DNA from 4 places in the Clostridium kluyveri DSM 555 genome. Region 1 is predicted to be linked to each of the others. Evidence: riboswitches for the same ligand, from Rfam matches in the RefSeq annotation. Region 1 holds a riboswitch; each other region holds the start of a gene.
The links. Region 1 has a riboswitch for S-adenosylmethionine ahead of CKL_RS10680 (O-acetylhomoserine aminocarboxypropyltransferase/cysteine synthase family protein). Riboswitches for the same ligand answer to the same signal wherever they lie in the genome.
Positions count from the first base shown of each region.

Region 1 (2,207 bases):
TCCCCCATTTAGATATTTTTCTGCTCTTTCATATTCTGGATCCCATTCCAGATAGGGATATCTAACCCACTGAATTTTAGGATGATTCGAAAGGTATTTAGCTAGATTTAAAGCATTATATGAATGTCTTTCCATTCTTAAATGTAATGTTTCCAATCCCATATTTGTTAAAAATGCATTAAATGGAGCTGGCGCGGCACCAAATTCTTCAACTAAATTGGTTCTTAATTTTCCTGAGAAAGCACGTTTTCCGAATTCATTGACAAATATCACGTTGTAGGGACCAGTAGGAGTAGTATAATCCGGAAATTTTCCATTTGCCCAATTAAAGTTTCCTCCATCAATAATTATCCCTCCAAGGGACACTGCATGACCATCTGAGTATTTAGTAGTAGAATGAACCACTATATTTGCTCCATACTCAAAGGGATTTATAAGATAAGGTGTTGCTATAGTGTTATCAACGATAAACGGTATATCTAATTTTTTTGCCACAGAAGAAAATTTATCAAAATCCAATACATTAAGTCCTGGATTTCCTATGGTTTCCCCAAATATCAGTTTAGTATTTTCTGTTGCTGCCTCTAAAATCTCTTCTTCAGAAGCTGTGGGGTCTACAAAGGATACATTAATTCCTAATTTAGGTATAATTGTGTTAAAAAGGTTGTATGTGCCTCCATATAGGTTTGAATTTGCAATAATTTGATCTCCTGAATTTGCAATATTTATTATGGAATAGACCACTGCTGATTGTCCCGATGCAGTGGCAATTGCTTCAACACCGCCTTGTAATTCTACATATTTTTTTTCAAGTGCTGTCACCGTTGGATTTCCTACTCTTGTGTACAGATATCCTCCCTGTTTATTTAATGCTGTTACATCTGCACTCACTGCCGCTACATTTGCCACTTCATCAAAAGTGTCATATTTATATGATGTACTTTGAACTATTGAAGCTACCCTTGGATCACCTGACTTAGGCGAATATCCTCCTTGTACTGCTCTTGTTCCTATTTTAAATTTTTCACTCATGAAAATCTCCTCTTTTCTAAATTTAGATATACTTTCATAAAGTACTATATATAATAAAGAAGAGGCCAAATTCTAAATATCATAGAGATTACACTTAAAAAACTCTATGATAAATAAAATTTGACCTCCAGTTTGTCTAGCCAATCAAATAAAAAAACTTTCTACAGAGAAACTATAGAAAGTTATATTAACTGTTTCTCTCATCTTTCAGGTTTAACCTGCTGGAATTAGCACCATTGAATATATAAAAATATTCAGGTTGCCGAGTATCATAGGACCAGTCCCTCCACTACTCTTGATAAGAAATTTTCTTTTGAACTTTAATCATTAACTTTTAAATTTGTAGTTAATAATATACTTTTTTAATCATTTTGTCAATAGTAAATTAGAACATATCAAGTGATTCTTAGGTTTAGGTGGAGTTTGCTGTAGAGAACTGCTTATCTCCATCTAAACCTTAGAAGAACTTATCCAGGCGCGTAGCAGTGTTTATCTCCCACTTTGAAGAAGATGGGAGTATTAGCAATTCTAGCGTTCGGATAAAGAGACAGGATAGTAATTCCTGTCTCACATGTTTAACTATTCAACTTATCCCCTTCACTGATTAAAAAATCCTGGCATGTACTGCCTAACTCATCAAAGGACCATAATCCAGTAGAATTGAATTTATACCCAGCATAAGTTTCATAGTCATTGTAGTCCACATTATAGGTTTGTATTAAAGGATATATAGGCTTGTCTAGACCATAGTATTGGTAATCCTGAATCATTTTATCCATACATGCAGTGACCGACCATTTCATTTCTCCCCAGTAACACTGCGGAGCAGCAAAATCGCAATATTTATTGAAAACTGAATAAGGTATATCCTGGTGATAACTTGCTATTGGAAAAGTAGTATAGCCAATAATAGCATTAGGACATTTACTCCTTACAATCTGGCATATTTCTTCTGCTTGTTCTGTCTTACCTGACACCGCATCTTCAGGATCAAAAACATAATAATCGCTATTATTAAGGGCATCTACTATTATATTAGCTTCTCCTTCAACGTCATCAAAATGGTTATATCCCCAGGTACCTACTTTAAATCCTGCTTCTTTAAAATTATTGACATACTTTAAAAAATCCTCTCTAAAATTCATGCCTCCGCCAGAAGCCCTTTCCCCTTCATT
Region 1 is NC_009706.1:2,219,006-2,221,212, forward strand. It holds gene CKL_RS10680 (O-acetylhomoserine aminocarboxypropyltransferase/cysteine synthase family protein) at 1-1,032, opposite strand, end outside; SAM riboswitch class I at 1,230-1,337, opposite strand; gene CKL_RS10685 (Ig-like domain-containing protein) at 1,608-2,207, opposite strand, start outside.

Region 2 (2,207 bases), 1.2 Mb from region 1:
ATCCTCCTAAGACTCTGATCCCTTTTTGAGCCATGGTTAATACATTCTCTGCAAAATCTTCAGGGGATATATCATAAATTGTATTTTCCCCATCATACCTTGGAAGTCCTGCGTTAGGCTGCACCATAACCGGTATAGAAGAATATTTCAAAATTTCTTCCACAATCCCTTGAAGCTCTTTAGGCCCTAAAGAACAGTTAACCCCAAGAACATCAACCCCTAAAGCTTCAAGTACAAATACCATAGTTTTAGCATCTGTACCCATAAGAGTTCTTCCATCTTCCTGAAATGTCATTGTACAAAATATAGGGATATTACTATTTTCCTTTGCTGCAAGGACAGCTGCTTTTGCCTCATACAAGTCAGTCATAGTTTCTATTAGAACCACATCCGCACCAGACTTTTCACCTATAACGATTTGATTCTTAAATAATTTATATGCACTTTCAAAGCTTAAATTTCCTGTAGGTTCCATAATCTTTCCAATAGGCCCTATATCAAGAGCCACCAATTTATCTCCTGCTTCTTGTTTTGCAAGTTTTACTCCAGCTGAAATCACATCTTCTATGGTGTAATCAGAAGAATCATATTTTAATTCATTAGCTCCAAAAGTGTTAGTTGTTATGATATCTGCTCCTGCATCTAAGTACTTTCTATGTATCCCACTTATTATTTCAGGATTTGTAATATTAAGTACCTCTGGTAATTCTCCTAATTTAAGTCCTGCTTTTTGAAGCATTGTTCCCATAGCTCCATCAAAAAAAATAAATCTATTATTGAATTTATCTACTAAATTTTTAAAATTCATTATGTCTCCTCTTTTCCCAAGTACTCTATACCTGATTAAACTATAACCTTATATTTATGCAATAAAACATTAATTATTTATCCATATAACTCTAAATTATGTCTTCATTCTTTTTTCATAATAAATATTTTAATATTGCTTGTCAACATTTTTACAATGTTCCACTCCCCAAAAATAAAAAATAATTATTTTTTTTGATTTTTCTATTGACAAGTATTATATATATCTGTTATCATTTTTTCAATCGAATACGGAACTTCTTATCCAGAGAGGCAGAGGGACTGGCCCTATGATGCCCGGCAACCTGAATGATTTTTTATTGTTCAACGGTGCTAATTCCAGCAGGTGTGAAACCTGGAAGATGAGAAGCATGAAGAAAATCTTCTTGTAACTTATCTTACAAGAAGATTTTTATTTTTACTTTTCTTTAGATTGTAAACAAGAAGTTTCGTGCAAGATATTAAAAACTTCAAAAATAATAAATAAAGAATATCTGATGCAAAAATATGAAGGAGGAATATATAATGAGTGAAAAAAAATTATCATTTGAAACATTACAGGTACATGCAGGTCAGGTGCCAGATCCAACTACTGGTGCCAGAGCAGTTCCGATCTATCAGACTACATCCTTTGTTTTTAAAGATGCAGATGAAGCTGCAGACTTTTTCCAATTGAAGAAACCAGGAAACGTATATGCTAGAATAATGAACCCTACTGAAGATGTATTTGAACAGAGAATAGCAGCCCTTGAAGGAGGCTCTGCGGCCCTTGCTACATCATCTGGAATGGCGGCAATTTTATACTCCATACTTAATGTAGCCAATTCTGGAGATGAAATAGTATCAGTCAGCACACTGTACGGCGGAACTTATGAATTATTTAAGGTGACCTTAAAGAAACTTGGAATTAATGTAATATTTGTAGATCCAGATGACCCTGAAAATATTAGAAAAGCTATTACTCCTAAAACTAAAGCAGTTTATGGAGAGACAATAGGCAATCCAAGAATTAATATTTTAGATATAGAGGCTGTAGCAAATATTGCTCATGAGAATAAGATACCTCTTATTTTAGATAATACATTTGGAACACCATACCTCGTAAGACCAATAGAATACGGTGCAGATGTAGTTATTCATTCTGCGACCAAATTTATTGGAGGACATGGAGCTGCAGTTGGTGGAGTTATAGTTGATGGTGGTAAATTTGACTGGGCAGCAAGTGGCAAATTTCCTGATTTCACCACACCTGATGAAAGTTATGGTGGACTTATATATTCTGACTTAGGTGCTGTAGCTTTTGCAACAAAAGCAAGAGTTCAACTTTTGAGAAATACAGGTGCTACAATTAGTCCTCAGAATGCCTTCTATTTTCTATTAGGCCTAGAATCTTTATCCTT
Region 2 is NC_009706.1:981,356-983,562, reverse strand. It holds gene CKL_RS04800 (homocysteine S-methyltransferase family protein) at 1-808, opposite strand, end outside; SAM riboswitch class I at 1,066-1,176, shown strand; gene CKL_RS04795 (O-acetylhomoserine aminocarboxypropyltransferase/cysteine synthase family protein) at 1,333-2,207, shown strand, end outside.
Region 2: another riboswitch for S-adenosylmethionine. It lies ahead of CKL_RS04795 (O-acetylhomoserine aminocarboxypropyltransferase/cysteine synthase family protein); the one in region 1 lies ahead of CKL_RS10680 (O-acetylhomoserine aminocarboxypropyltransferase/cysteine synthase family protein).

Region 3 (2,207 bases), 880 kb from region 1:
ATACTACGGGGAATTTTCTGATATAATAGATGAAATATTAAATAAGGTGATAAAAGAAGGCAAGTGTCTGGAGTTAAATACACGAAGACTTGATAAGAACATATCAGTAAAGAATATGATAAACATCTATAAAAGATATAACCAGCTGGGTGGAAAATATATAACTATAGGTTCCGATGCCCACCAAATTGAAGCTATAGGAAGTAATTTCATGGCGGCAAGAGAAATTTCGCAGTTCTGTAATTTAAAAATAGTGTATTTTAAAAATAGATTGATGGAATATGATAAAGGTTTTTAGTACATAGAGTTTTATCTGCATAAAATAATAAATGTGTGCAATTAAAACATGTAATGAACTCATGGATATATGCATATATATTTTAAGAAACTTTCTTTTTAATGGAATTCATTTTTATAGCTATAATGGATTTTATATCCTCTAGATTTTTATTGCTTAAGATTCTATAGGAATATTGATTTTTCCATGCATCTTTATCTTCTAAAGATAAACTATCCAACTTATTGTATAGCTTATTTAATTGATTTTCACCAATTTGAATAATTACAGTAAACGCACCCTTTTCAAAGAAAACATAACATATATGTTTATTTTTATGGCAATATTTATAACACCATCCATGGTCACTTCCAAAACGAAATTTAAGTCTGATTGATAGTTCATAAGAATCAATCATAAATTGGTGTAGTTTTTCAAGATATAAAATACTTTCCTTTCCAATAGTTTCATATATATCATTTAATGATGGAATTATTTGTTTGTTAAGCATCCGTTCGTACACTTTAGCTTCACTCCTTATTATAAAATTAATCCACGAGTTTTAGATTAAAAGAACTTTAGGAATATTCTTTTAGTTTTACTTAACCTTTAATCAATAAATATGTTTTTTATGTTTTCTTCAATACATATCCATGAACGTTTTGAAAACATAATTAAAGTATGATTTTTTTTAGATTGTTTTTTTATTATCTCAGTCATACTGTGTCCTATAAAATCTGTAAGTACTAATACTACATCCGTATTTTTAGGGATTTCTATTTTCTTATCCCCTTTTTTTCTACCTGTAATGTGATTAACTTTATTAATTCCACATTTGTTCAGCTTATTTTTAATATTATCAAGTCTGTCCCCTCCTACAATTAAAATATTCATAAAAATCTCTCCTTCTTATAATATATAGATTAAAAGTATTTATAAACTTCTTTCCTATTCCAAATAGTTTAAGAAAAATTAAAAATAAAAACTCTTCTTGTAAGATAAGTCACAAGAAGAGTTCCTTCATGCTTCTCATCTTTCAGGTTTTATACCTGCTGGAATTAGCACCGTTGAATGATGAAAAATCATTCAGGTTGCTGGGCATCATAGGGCCAGTCCCTTCGCCACTCTGGATAAGAAGTTCCGTATTCAATTGAAAAAATGATAACAGATATATATACTGTTTGTCAATAGAAAAATAAATATTTTTATATTTTTTTAAATTTAAAGGAGATTAAAATATACCTCTACAAATCCTGCTGTGATACCAGTGTAATAACAACTAATTGGGGGCGATTATTGATTCGGACAGGAAAGAGGCTGTTTCCAAGGCCTCGGCTGACCACCATTTTAGTTTGGTTCTTTTCATATAGGCCCTCAGAATATTTGGGGAAGAAGCCTTGATTTGGTGCAAAAAGTCCCCCGACAAGGGGTAAACGTATCTGTCCCCCATGAGCATGACCACTTAAAACCAAATCAATTCTATTATCTGCATACACGTGAAACAATTCTGGTCTATGTGATAACAAGATTGTGTAGTGGCTGCTCTCATTTTTCATAGTCTTCAATTTTGCATCAATTATGGCTGCATTTCTTCCAGATAAATTGTAGTTTGTTGTAAAGGATGGATCATCTAATCCTAACAACCGAATAGAATCTACACCCCATTTGATTGTAGTACCTTTATTATTTAATGTGATAACTCCGGTTTCTGCCATGTGTTTTTTCAATTTTTCGTATTGGTGGATTCTTGATTCATGATTGCCTGTAACATAATATATCGGGGCTATATCCACAGCACCATTGATAAAATCCAGTGCTTTTTGAAGATCTGTATGTCTGGAATCAATTAAATCCCCAGTGACAGCAATCAAGTTTGGGGATGATTCCTTCATTGCCCTGAGTAATTTGTTTTGATTGTGTCCAAATTCTT
Region 3 is NC_009706.1:1,340,975-1,343,181, forward strand. It holds gene CKL_RS06425 (histidinol phosphate phosphatase) at 1-298, shown strand, start outside; gene CKL_RS06430 (DUF3788 domain-containing protein) at 381-788, opposite strand; gene CKL_RS06435 (DUF2325 domain-containing protein) at 887-1,171, opposite strand; SAM riboswitch class I at 1,304-1,414, opposite strand; gene CKL_RS06440 (metallophosphoesterase) at 1,522-2,207, opposite strand, start outside.
Region 3: another riboswitch for S-adenosylmethionine. It lies ahead of CKL_RS06435 (DUF2325 domain-containing protein); the one in region 1 lies ahead of CKL_RS10680 (O-acetylhomoserine aminocarboxypropyltransferase/cysteine synthase family protein).

Region 4 (2,207 bases), 500 kb from region 1:
CGGTGTTTCCGGTATTTCCGGTATTCCCTGTTGGTTTAGTAGTACTGGTTTCATTGTTGTTTGTTGTCGGTTTAGTAGTAGAATTATTATTTTTACAAGCATTTTTTGAAGTGACAACTGTACAATTTTTAAGACAATTCTTAATATTAGAATAGTTACTTAAATTACATTTCAATGAAACTTGTTGTACTACTGGATTACTGCAAGTGTTTGATGCTGCTTTTGCTATAGTAGGAATAACAGCTGGTATGCCTGATGCAATAATTAGTGACGCAATTAACAATTTGATTTTTTTATTCATAAAGTAAACCCCCTAAAATTTTTATGAAATCATATTAAATTTCATATTAAGTTTTTACATATTTATTAAAAACTTATCTTAGAGTATAAATAATAAATATGAATAAATTAATTCTATTTTATAAATGAATTACAAACATTTTTAAAAATTATCAGAATATTATGGTACTAAAGTAATATTTTTTATATACATCTATATATATGAATAAAAATCAATAATTTTTTCCTTTAATGCATATAACAGGTAATATTTTAATAATGCCCCAATGAAAAGTCTTTTTGTAGAATTAGCCTTGTTATAAGATTTTTTACAATATAATCAAAGTGTGAAATTTAAGTAGGTGTATTCATGATTAAGTAGTAGTAAATGGTAAGTTAAAACATATCAATTTAATATGAATATTTTGAAAAAAATATATATAGAATTTTATATTTTATTTATAAATTATAATTAATCTATAAAATTTAATTTCTATGAATATTTTTGGAAGAATATTCATATATCGGAATATTCAAAATATATTATCTATAATAAAATATATTGACAAAATATTTCAAAAGCTTTATAGTGTATTTAAATCAAAAATGAGTTAATTAAATATAGATTTCTTATCAAGAGAGACGGAGGGACTGGCCCTATGATGTCCGGCAACCAGAAGATTTTTATTTCATGGTGCTAATTCCAGCAGGTATTAATATGAAAAGCCTGATAGATAAGAGACGATTAGGATAAAAACTTCCTGAAGTTTCTTCAAGGAAGTTTTTTATTTTAACGGTAAACCTAAAACCCCATAAGATAATGAAAAATATATAGAATTGACTCGCTATTTTATATTGAGTAATGAATTGGAGGTAATAAAAATGAGTAGATTATTTACATCAGAATCCGTTACAGAAGGACATCCAGATAAAATTTGCGATCAAATATCAGATGCCATATTAGATGCCATTATTGAAAAAGATGAGAATGGCAGAGTTGCTTGTGAAACAGTTGTTAATACTGGAATTGTAATTTTAGTGGGGGAGATATCAACCAGAGCCTATATAGATATACCCAAGATAGTGAGAAAAACCATAAGTGATATTGGATATAGTAATTCAAAATTTGGATTTGATGCAGCTAGTTGTGCCATAATAACATCTATAGATGAACAGTCTTCAGATATTGCACTTGGAGTAAATGATTCTCTAGAATCTAGAAATGGTGAAAAAGATAATATTGAGGCAATTGGAGCGGGAGATCAGGGAATAGTGTTTGGATTTGCAACTAATGAAACTCCTGAATATTTACCTCTTCCTATAGTATTAGCTCATAAGCTTGCAAAAAAGCTTTCAGAGGTGAGAAAAAATAATATAATTCCGTATTTAGGACCTGATGGAAAGACCCAGGTTACGGTAGAGTATGAAAAAGGAAAACCTGTTAGAATAGATACTGTACTTGTATCTTCCCAGCATGAAGATAATGTAAGTTATGATGAAATTGAAAAAGATATAATAGATAAAGTTATAAAAGCAGCAATACCAAGTGGGCTTTTAGATTCCCATACAAAATATTTGATTAATCCTACGGGACGATTTGTAAAAGGGGGACCGGAAGCAGATTCCGGACTTACAGGAAGAAAAATAATAGTTGATAGTTATGGAGGATATGGCAGACATGGCGGTGGAGCATTTTCAGGAAAGGATCCTACAAAGGTAGATAGGTCAGGAGCATATGCTGCTAGATGGGTAGCTAAGAATTTAGTGGCAGCAGGTATAGCAGATAAAATTGAAATAGAAATAGCTTATGCCATAGGTGTTGCCTCACCTGTATCTGTAAGTGTAGATACTTTTGGTACAGGTAAAACAATAAGCGATGATCAAATAGTGGAAATTATAAATGAAGTATTTGATTTAAGGCCCGCTGC
Region 4 is NC_009706.1:1,715,022-1,717,228, reverse strand. It holds gene CKL_RS08030 (CAP domain-containing protein) at 1-301, opposite strand, end outside; SAM riboswitch class I at 907-1,020, shown strand; gene metK (methionine adenosyltransferase) at 1,162-2,207, shown strand, end outside.
Region 4: another riboswitch for S-adenosylmethionine. It lies ahead of metK (methionine adenosyltransferase); the one in region 1 lies ahead of CKL_RS10680 (O-acetylhomoserine aminocarboxypropyltransferase/cysteine synthase family protein).